DNA from 2 places in the Embleya sp. NPDC055664 genome. Region 2 is predicted to be linked to the other one. Evidence: predicted binding sites of a transcription regulator. Region 2 holds the regulator's gene; the other holds the start of a gene.
The links. Region 2 encodes HspR, which represses chaperone genes until heat shock. Its sites were predicted from a motif close to TTGAGNNNNNNNNNCTCAA; they were not measured.
Positions count from the first base shown of each region.

Region 1 (4,353 bases), on a different contig from region 2:
GGGTGTCGCGCACATGAGTAGGTGTACTCAAGTGGCACGACCCGCCTCCCGATCCCGACCGGGTCGCGGCTCGTGTGGCCGAAAAGCACCGCGCGAGCCGCCCCTTCGGACGGCTCGCGCGGTGGGTTGTCGGGGTTGTCGGGACATCGCCGAGGGTCAGGCGGCCACGACCTGCCGACTGTCGGCGGGTTCGAGGGCCAGGTGCAGGACCTCGCGGACGTCGGCGACCGCGTGGACCGTGAGCCGGCTCAGGATCTCCTCGGGCACGTCGTCCAGGTCGGCCTCGTTGCGCTTGGGGATCAACACCGTGGTCACACCGGCGCGTTCGGCGGCGAGCAGCTTCTGCTTCACGCCGCCGATCGGCAACACCCGGCCGGTGAGCGAGACCTCACCGGTCATCGCCACGTCGGAGCGGACCGGCCGCCCGGTCAGCAGCGACACCAGCGCGGTGGTCATCGTGACACCGGCGCTCGGGCCGTCCTTGGGGACCGCTCCGGCCGGGACGTGGATGTGCACGCCGCGGTCCTTGAGGTCGCCCACCGGCACCTCCAGCTCCGCCCCGCGCGAGCGCAGGTAGGACAGCGCGATCTGGGCCGACTCCTTCATCACGTCGCCGAGTTGGCCGGTCAGGGTCAATCCGGTGCCGCCGGTCTCGGCGTCCGCGAGCGATGCCTCGATGTAGAGCACGTCGCCGCCCGCGCCGGTGACCGCCAGGCCGGTGGCCACGCCCGGCACCGCCGTGCGCTGTTCGGCCTTGCTCAGCAGCGACTCCGGGGTGTGCCGGGGCCGGCCGAGGTAGTCGCGCAGGTCGCCCGCGTCCACCGTGATCGGCAGCGGGTGCGACGCGGCGTCGAGCGCCTGCCGGGCCGCGACCTTGCGCAGCACGCGGGCGATCGAACGCTCCAGGGTGCGGACGCCCGCCTCGCGGGTGTACTCGCCCGCGAGCAGCCGCAGTGCATCCTCGGTGAAGGACACCTCGGTGGCATCCAGGCCCGCCTTGTCCAACTGACGCTTGATCAGGTGGTCCCGGGCGATGACCACCTTCTCGTCCTCGGTGTACCCGTCCAGGCGGACCAGCTCCATCCGGTCGAGCAGCGGCTCGGGGATGGTCTCCAGGACGTTGGCGGTGGCCAGGAACACCACGTCGGACAGGTCGAGTTCGACCTCCAGGTAGTGGTCGCGGAAGGTGTGGTTCTGGGCCGGGTCGAGCACTTCGAGCAGCGCCGCGGTCGGGTCGCCCCGGTAGTCCGAGCCGACCTTGTCGATCTCGTCGAGCAGGACGACGGGGTTCATGCTGCCCGCCTCCTTGATCGCCCGGACGATCCGGCCCGGCAGCGCGCCGACGTAGGTGCGGCGGTGGCCGCGGATCTCGGCCTCGTCGCGGACGCCACCGAGGGCGACCCGGACGAACGAGCGGCCCATCGCGCGGGCCACCGACTCGCCGAGCGAGGTCTTGCCGACTCCGGGCGGGCCGACCAGGGCGAGCACCGCGCCGGAGCGCCGGCCGCCGACCACGCCCAGACCGCGCTCCTCGCGGCGCTTGCGGACCGCCAGGTATTCGACGATGCGCTCCTTGACGTCGTCCAGACCGGAGTGGTCCGCGTCCAGGATCGCGCGCGCCTCGGCGACGTCGTACGCGTCCTCGCTGCGCTCGTTCCAGGGAATCTCCAGGACCGTGTCCAGCCAGGTCCGGATCCAGCCGCCCTCGGGCGACGCGTCGGAGGCGTGCTCCAGCTTGTCGACCTCCTTGAGCGCGGCCTCCAGGACCTTCTCCGGCAGGTTCGCGGCCTCGACCCGCGCCCGGTAGTCCTCCTCCTCGCTGTCCGGGGTGCCGTTGAGCTCGTTCAGCTCCTTGCGCACCGCGGCCAACTGCTGCTTGAGCAGGAACTCGCGCTGCTGCTTGTCCATGCCCTCCTGGACGTCCTTGCGGATCGTCTCGGCCACGTCCAGCTCGGCGAGGTGGTCCCGGGTCCAGCCGACCACCTTGGTCAGCCGCTCCTGGACGTCGATCGTCTGGAGCACCTCGATCTTCTGCTGCAGGCTCAGGTAGGGGGCGTAGCCGGAGTTGTCCGCCAGGTCGCCGGCGTCCTCCAGAGCCTGGACGTGGTCCACCACCTGCCACGCACCGCGCTTGCCGAGCACGGTGGTGACCAGGGCCTTGTACTCCCGGGCCAGCTCCAGGGTGCGTTCGTCGGCCTCGACGTCCGGCACCCGGGTCGCCTCGACCCACAGCGCCGCGCCGGGGCCGGTGGTGCCGCTGCCGATCCGCACCCGGCCCTCGCCGCGCACCACCACGACCGACTCACCTCCGGGCAGCCGGCCGACCTGCTCGATCACGCCGAGCGTGCCCACCGCCGGGTACTGCCCGTCGTCACGCGGAACAAGCAGCACCCGCGCCTTGCTCTCACTACGGACGCCGGGCCCGGTGGACCGCCCCGCGGCGGCCCGCGCGGCATCCACGGCGGCACGGGTCTCCGCGTCGTCGAGTTCGAGCGGGACCACCATGCCGGGGAGGACGACGACGTCGTCCAGCGGAAGAACCGGCAGGGTCAGGGTCCCGATGGTCTCGCTCATGTCATGCCCCTTCAGTGGCCACAGTCGAAAAACTTGCGCTGTACCGACTCAAGAAACACGAGCCCCTCTTTGTTCCCCCACCCACCCCGCCCCCTGTTCGCCCTGGGCGAAGTCGTCCTTTGGCCGGCCCGCGGCGACCACGGCTGTGACCGGGCGCGTGGGGTATCGGGGGGCTCGGAACGCCGAAGGGCCCCGGATCGCGAGCGATCCGGGGCCCTTGTCCACAGCGTGGGGAGGATGGCGACATCAGCCGCCGCAGTCCCACACGTAGTTGGCCGGGCCACCGGTCGAGTCCCAGCGGAAACGCTTGGTCTCACCGCCGGCAAGGTATTGGCATTCCGGGTCGGGCCAGCCCGAGACCTGGACGCTCAGGTTCATGCGACGCCCACAGTCGTTGCGGACGTCCGCCCACCGCCAGGTGGGAAACCCGACGTGGGTGTCCTGATTGACGATCACGGCGCAGTCCAAAGGCTCCACGGCGGGGACTGCGGCTGTGGCGGCGGGTGCGGCGGACACGACGACGCCGGCGGTCGCGAACGAGAGGGTGGCGATAGCCGTCCAGGACACATATCGGCGAGAACGAGTAAGAGAGCGCATTTCTTTGCCTCCGGGTCGATGTGTCGCTCCCACTGTGGGAGCACTCACACACCCAGACTCCCTGCGGCGAGTAGTCGGATCATCACGCGCAGGCACGACTTCGCCGTACATCGATCCGCGTACGTCGTCAGCCGTACGGCCTCATACCGGCGCGGCGCCCAAACGCGCGAGGCGGGCGCCGCCCGGGGCGGATGCGAGGCAGTGCGGGGCGACTGCGAAGCGGTTCGGGACGTGTGACGTTGACGGCGGGATACCGCCAGACCGGGGGTGGTCGGGCGGCTGTACCGGACTCTCCGTTGCCGGGGGTGGCGCGCCTCGTTCGTGGTCATGGGTGCACCCGCGCTCGGCGCCGCGATCGCGCTGGGCCCGGCGGGGTTCGGGGCGGCGAAGGTGGCCTGTGAGCTACTGGTAGCTGTCGTAGGTGGGCTTGCCCTTCGGTCGGTAGATGCCGAGGACGGTGCCGCCCTTGGTCGTCGAGACGCCGACCGGCTCCAGCGCGGTGGGGATCGCTCCGTCGGCGAACAGCCGCTTTCCGGTGCCGATGATCACCGGGTGGATGGTCAACCGGTACTCGTCGACGAGGTCGTGCCGCATGAGGGTCTGGGCGAGGTCGCCGCTGCCGACGACGTTGATGTTGCCGCCCTCGGATGCCTTCAACGCGCGGACGGCATCGGCGATGTCGCCCTCCAACAGCGTGGAGTTCCGCCACTCGACGGATGTCAGGGTCCGAGACGCCACGTACTTGCGCATGCTGTTCATCCGCTCGGTGAACGGATTGTCGGGATCGGCGGTCGGCCAGTACGACGCGAAGATGTCGTATGTCTTGCGGCCCAGCAGCATCGCGTCGGAGTCCTCGTACCACTCGGCGATGCCCGCGCCGACCTCCTCGTCGGTCACCGGCTTCTGCCAGCCGCCGTGCTCGAAGCCGCTCTCCGCGTCCTCGTCCGGCCCACCCGGCGCCTGCATGACGCCGTCGAGCGTCAGGAACGTACAAACGATGATCTTGCGCATGGTGTCCTCCCTATGTCGTCGACGGGTAGACCCCACAACCACCGAAAACTCATCGGCGCAGCGTCAGAGGTGGCGTTGGGCGGCTTCGACGATGGTGTCTGCGGTGGTGTTGAACGCTATGGCCGCGCCGGGGGCGTGGGTGCGGACGAGGTTGACGGTCTGTTCGAAGAG
Region 1 is NZ_JBSHGZ010000001.1:526,372-530,724, reverse strand. It holds gene lon (endopeptidase La) at 157-2,574, opposite strand; gene ACWGR4_RS02245 (hypothetical protein) at 2,821-3,141, opposite strand; gene ACWGR4_RS02240 (dihydrofolate reductase family protein) at 3,574-4,182, opposite strand; gene ACWGR4_RS02235 (hypothetical protein) at 4,246-4,353, opposite strand, start outside.
Region 1: lon (endopeptidase La) is a predicted target of HspR. The motif match lies at 2,608-2,626, and genes of this name have one in related genera.

Region 2 (4,353 bases):
CAACCAACTCGGCGAGCGCACGGCCGACCTGCAGCGGCTTCAGGCGGAGTACGCGAACTACCGCAAGCGGGTCGAGCGGGACCGCAACGTGGCGGGCGAGTCGGCCGCCATCAAGGTGCTGAGCGAACTGCTGCCGGTGCTCGACGACATCGGTCGGGCCCGGGACCACGGCGAACTGGCGGGCGGCTTCAAGTCGGTCGCCGAGTCGCTGGAGTCGATCGTGGCCAAGATGGGGCTGCAGAGCTTCGGTTCGAAGGGCGACCCGTTCGACCCGACGGTGCACGAGGCGCTGCTGCACTCGTACGCGACCGATGTCACCGAACCCACGTGTGTGGAGATCCTGCAGCCCGGTTATCAAGTGGGCGAGCGGATCATCCGTCCGGCACGGGTGGCGGTCGCGGAACCCACGGCGGAGGCCGAGGGCGGTCCGGAGGAGTCGGGCGAAGCGGCCGGCAGCTGAACCGTCACCGGGAACGAGACGACGAGAAGCGGAGAGGAGGGACGCCGATGCGCGGGTGGTGTGAATCCGGAAACGGGCGCTCGGAGCACGAGGGCACCCCGACCCGATCGGCGAGGGGCGCATGAGTACGAAGGACTACCTGGAGAAGGACTACTACAAGGTGCTCGGCGTCCCCAAGGACGCCGGCACCGCCGAGATCAAGAAGGCGTATCGCAAGCTCGCCGTCGAGTTCCACCCGGACAAGAACAAGGGTGACACGAAGGCCGAGGAGCGCTTCAAGGAGATCTCGGAGGCCTACGACGTACTGGCCGACGACAAGCGGCGCAAGGAATACGACGAGGCCCGGACCCTGTTCGGCAGCGGCGGCGGCTTTCGCGGCACCGGCGGCGGACAGTCCGGCACCGGCGGCTTCCCGTTCGACCTCGGCGACATCTTCGGCGGCCAGCAGGGCGGCGCGGGCAACACCGGCGGTCTGGGCGACATCTTCGGCGGCCTGTTCGGCGGCGGTCGCCAGACCGGGCGCCAGCAGCCCCGGCGCGGTACCGACGTGGAATCCGAGGTCACCCTCGGCTTCGCCGACGCGGTCGACGGCGCGACCGTGCCGATCCGGCTGACCAGTTCGGAACCGTGTCGGCACTGCAACGGCACGGGCGCGGCCGCGGGCACCACCCCGCGGATGTGCCCGACCTGCGCGGGCTCCGGCAACGTCAGCCGGCCGCAGGGCGGTTTCGGCTTCTCCGAGCCGTGCCGCGACTGCAAGGGCCGCGGGCTGCTCGTGGACGACCCGTGCATCGTGTGCAACGGCAGTGGCCGGGCCAAGAGTTCGCGCACGATGCAGGTCCGAATCCCGGCCGGGGTCCAGGACGGGCAGCGCATCCGGCTCAAGGGCAAGGGCGCGCCCGGCGAGCGCGGCGGCCCGGCCGGCGACCTGTACGTCGTGGTGCACGTCAAGGCCCACGCCGTCTTCGGACGCAAGGGCGACAACCTCACGGTCACCGTGCCGGTCACCTTCCCGGAGGCCGCGCTCGGGGCGGACGTCACCGTACCCACGCTCGGCGGCATCCCGGTCACGCTCAAGCTCCCCGCGGGCACGGGCAACGGCCGCACGCTGCGGGTGCGCGGACGCGGGGCGGCACGCAAGGACGGCACTCGGGGCGACCTCCTGGTCACCATCGAGGTGACGGTCCCTCAGCAGCTGAACGACAAGGCGCGCGAAGCGCTGGAGGCGTTCCGCGAGGCGACCGTCGCGCACGATCCCCGAGCCGATCTGTTGGACGCGGCGAAGGGGGCATGACATGCGACCGGGCGGCTTGGGCGGTGGAGGTATCGGCGGTGGGCACGGCTTCGAGATCGACGAGACCTCTCCGGTCTACGTGATCTCGGTCGCCGCCCAGCTGTCCGGCCTGCACCCGCAGACGTTGCGACAGTACGACCGCCTCGGCCTGGTCTCGCCGGACCGTACGGCGGGCCGGGGGCGGCGCTATTCCGCCCGCGACATCGTGCAGTTGCGCGAGGTGCAGCGGCTCTCCCAGGAGGCCGGCATCAACCTCGCCGGGATCAAGCGGATCCTGGAGCTGGAGAACCAGGTGCTCGCGCTGCGCATGCGCGTGGCCGAGATGGAGCACGCGCTGCACGAGGCGACGGACGCGAGCGCCCGGCGCGAGGCGGCCGTACACGCGTCCTACCGGCGCGATCTGGTCCCGGTCCGGCCGCAGGCCGGCACCGCGCTCGTGGTGTGGAAGCCGCGGCGCGGGCGTTCGGACTGACGGCCGCGACGACGTCGAGGAGGCGGTACGGCCCCGGCCGTGCCCCCTCCTCGCCGTTTTTTGTGCGGTCTCGGCGCTTCTTCGACGCAGCCTCGACGCTTCCTTGATGCGGCTCGCTACGCGTCAGTAGGGTCGCCGCATGAAGCCGAATCGTCGGGACGTCCTGAAGTACTCGGCCGCGAGCGCGGCACTGCTCGGAGTGGCCGCGTGCTCCGACGACGACAAGGACAAGCCCGACGGGAAGTCGAGCGACGCACCCAAGTCGGGCGCGCCCAAGCCGGCCGGCGCGGCCGGCACCACGCTGGAGCGCACCCTCGTGCTCGGCCCGCCCGGACCGGGCGGCTACCGCAAGATCGTTGCCGGACCCGGTGAACCACACCTGCTGCGCAGCGAGTTGATGCCCGGCGGCAGCTCGGGCGATAAGGCGAAGCGACGCTCCCTGGTCGCGTTCACCCAGTTGACCGACATCCACATCCAGGATTCGCAGTCGACCGCGCGCGTGGACTTCCTCGACCGGCACAGCGACAAGGACCAGCCGTTCGCCAAGCTGCTGCCCTTCCAGTCGGCGTACCGCCCGCAGGAGGTGCTGACCGCGCAGATCGCCGAGGCGATGGTGCAGTCGCTCAACCGGATCGGCAAGGGTCCGGCCCTGGGCGCGCCGCTGGCCTTCACGATCTGCACCGGCGACAACACCGACAACATCCAGTTCAACGAGCTGCGCTGGTACATCGACGTGCTCGACGGCGGCAAGAAGGTCACGCCCGACTCGGGCGATCGCAACAGGTACGAGGGCCCGATGGACGCGGTGGCGTACCACGAGCGCTACTGGCACCCCGACGGCACGCCGCCCGGGCAGAAGGACGACGTGCCGCGCGCCCAGTACGGCTATCCCACCGTGCCGGGCCTGCTGGACGCGTGCCGGCGGCCGTTCGAGGCGACCGGCCTGAAGACCCCCTGGTACAGCGCCTACGGCAACCACGACGGCCTGGTCCAGGGCAACCTGCCGGTCAGCGAACTGCTGGGCAAGGTCGCGGTCGGCGACGAGAAGGTGCTCGACATATCCCCCGGGCAGACCGTGGCCGCGCTGGCCCTCGGACTGCAGAGCGGCAAGCCCGACGCGCTGGCCGCGCTGCTGGCCGGCTCCAAGCGCAAGGTCACCGCCGACCCGGATCGTCGCCTCGTCGACCGCGCGGAGACGATCAAGGAGCACTTCAACACCACCGGCCTGCCCAAGGGCCACGGCTTCACCCAGCAGAACCTGGACACCAGGACCGCGTACTACACCTTCGACCAGGGCCCGGTGCGCTGCCTGGTCCTGGACACGGTGAACTCGTACGGCTCGGACTCGGGATGCCTGGACCCGACCCAGTTCGCCTGGCTGGAGGACCAGCTGGTCAAGGGCAGTTCGAGCCATCTCGACGAGCAGGGCAAGGTCGTCCAGGGCACCGGTCAGGACAAGCTGTTCGTGCTGTTCAGCCACCACACCATCGAGACGATGACCAACAAGACCGTGCCGGCCGGGGAGCCCGCGCGGATCCTGGGGCCGCAGGTGCAGGCGCTGCTGCTGCGGTTCCCGAACGTGGTGTTGTGGGTCAACGGGCACACCCACGACAACTACGTGAAGCCCTACCCGCGACCGGCGGGCAGCGCGGTCCCCGGCGGGTTCTGGGAGGTCAACACCGCGTCGCACATCGACTGGCCCTCCCAGTCGCGGATCGTGGAGATCGCCGACAACACGAACGGGACCCTGTCCATCTTCGGCACGATCATCGACTCGGCCGGCCCGGAATCACACGGCAACAAACTCGACTCCCCCCTGGCCCTGGCCGCCCTGGCCCGCGAACTCGCCGGCAACGACTGGCAGGAGCGAGACCGCCCCGACCCGAAGGTCGACGGCCGCCGAGGCCGCCTGGAGGACCGCAACGTGGAACTCCTGGTCCCGGCCCCGGCGTGGCTCAAGTAGCCGGAAGCACAACCCGCCGGACAGGCCGATCCCACCCCGGGGCCATCTCCGGCCCGAGCCGATTCCGGCCCTCTCCAACCCGAGCCGATTCCAGCCCGTCCGGCGTTTGAGGACAAGCAGGCCGCAGGCCGGCCGGCCCGGGCCCGGGCCGATCACAGCCCGTC
Region 2 is NZ_JBSHGZ010000007.1:309,070-313,422, reverse strand. It holds gene grpE (nucleotide exchange factor GrpE) at 1-460, shown strand, start outside; gene dnaJ (molecular chaperone DnaJ) at 582-1,754, shown strand; gene ACWGR4_RS15740 (heat shock protein transcriptional repressor HspR) at 1,756-2,226, shown strand; gene ACWGR4_RS15735 (TIGR03767 family metallophosphoesterase) at 2,366-4,189, shown strand.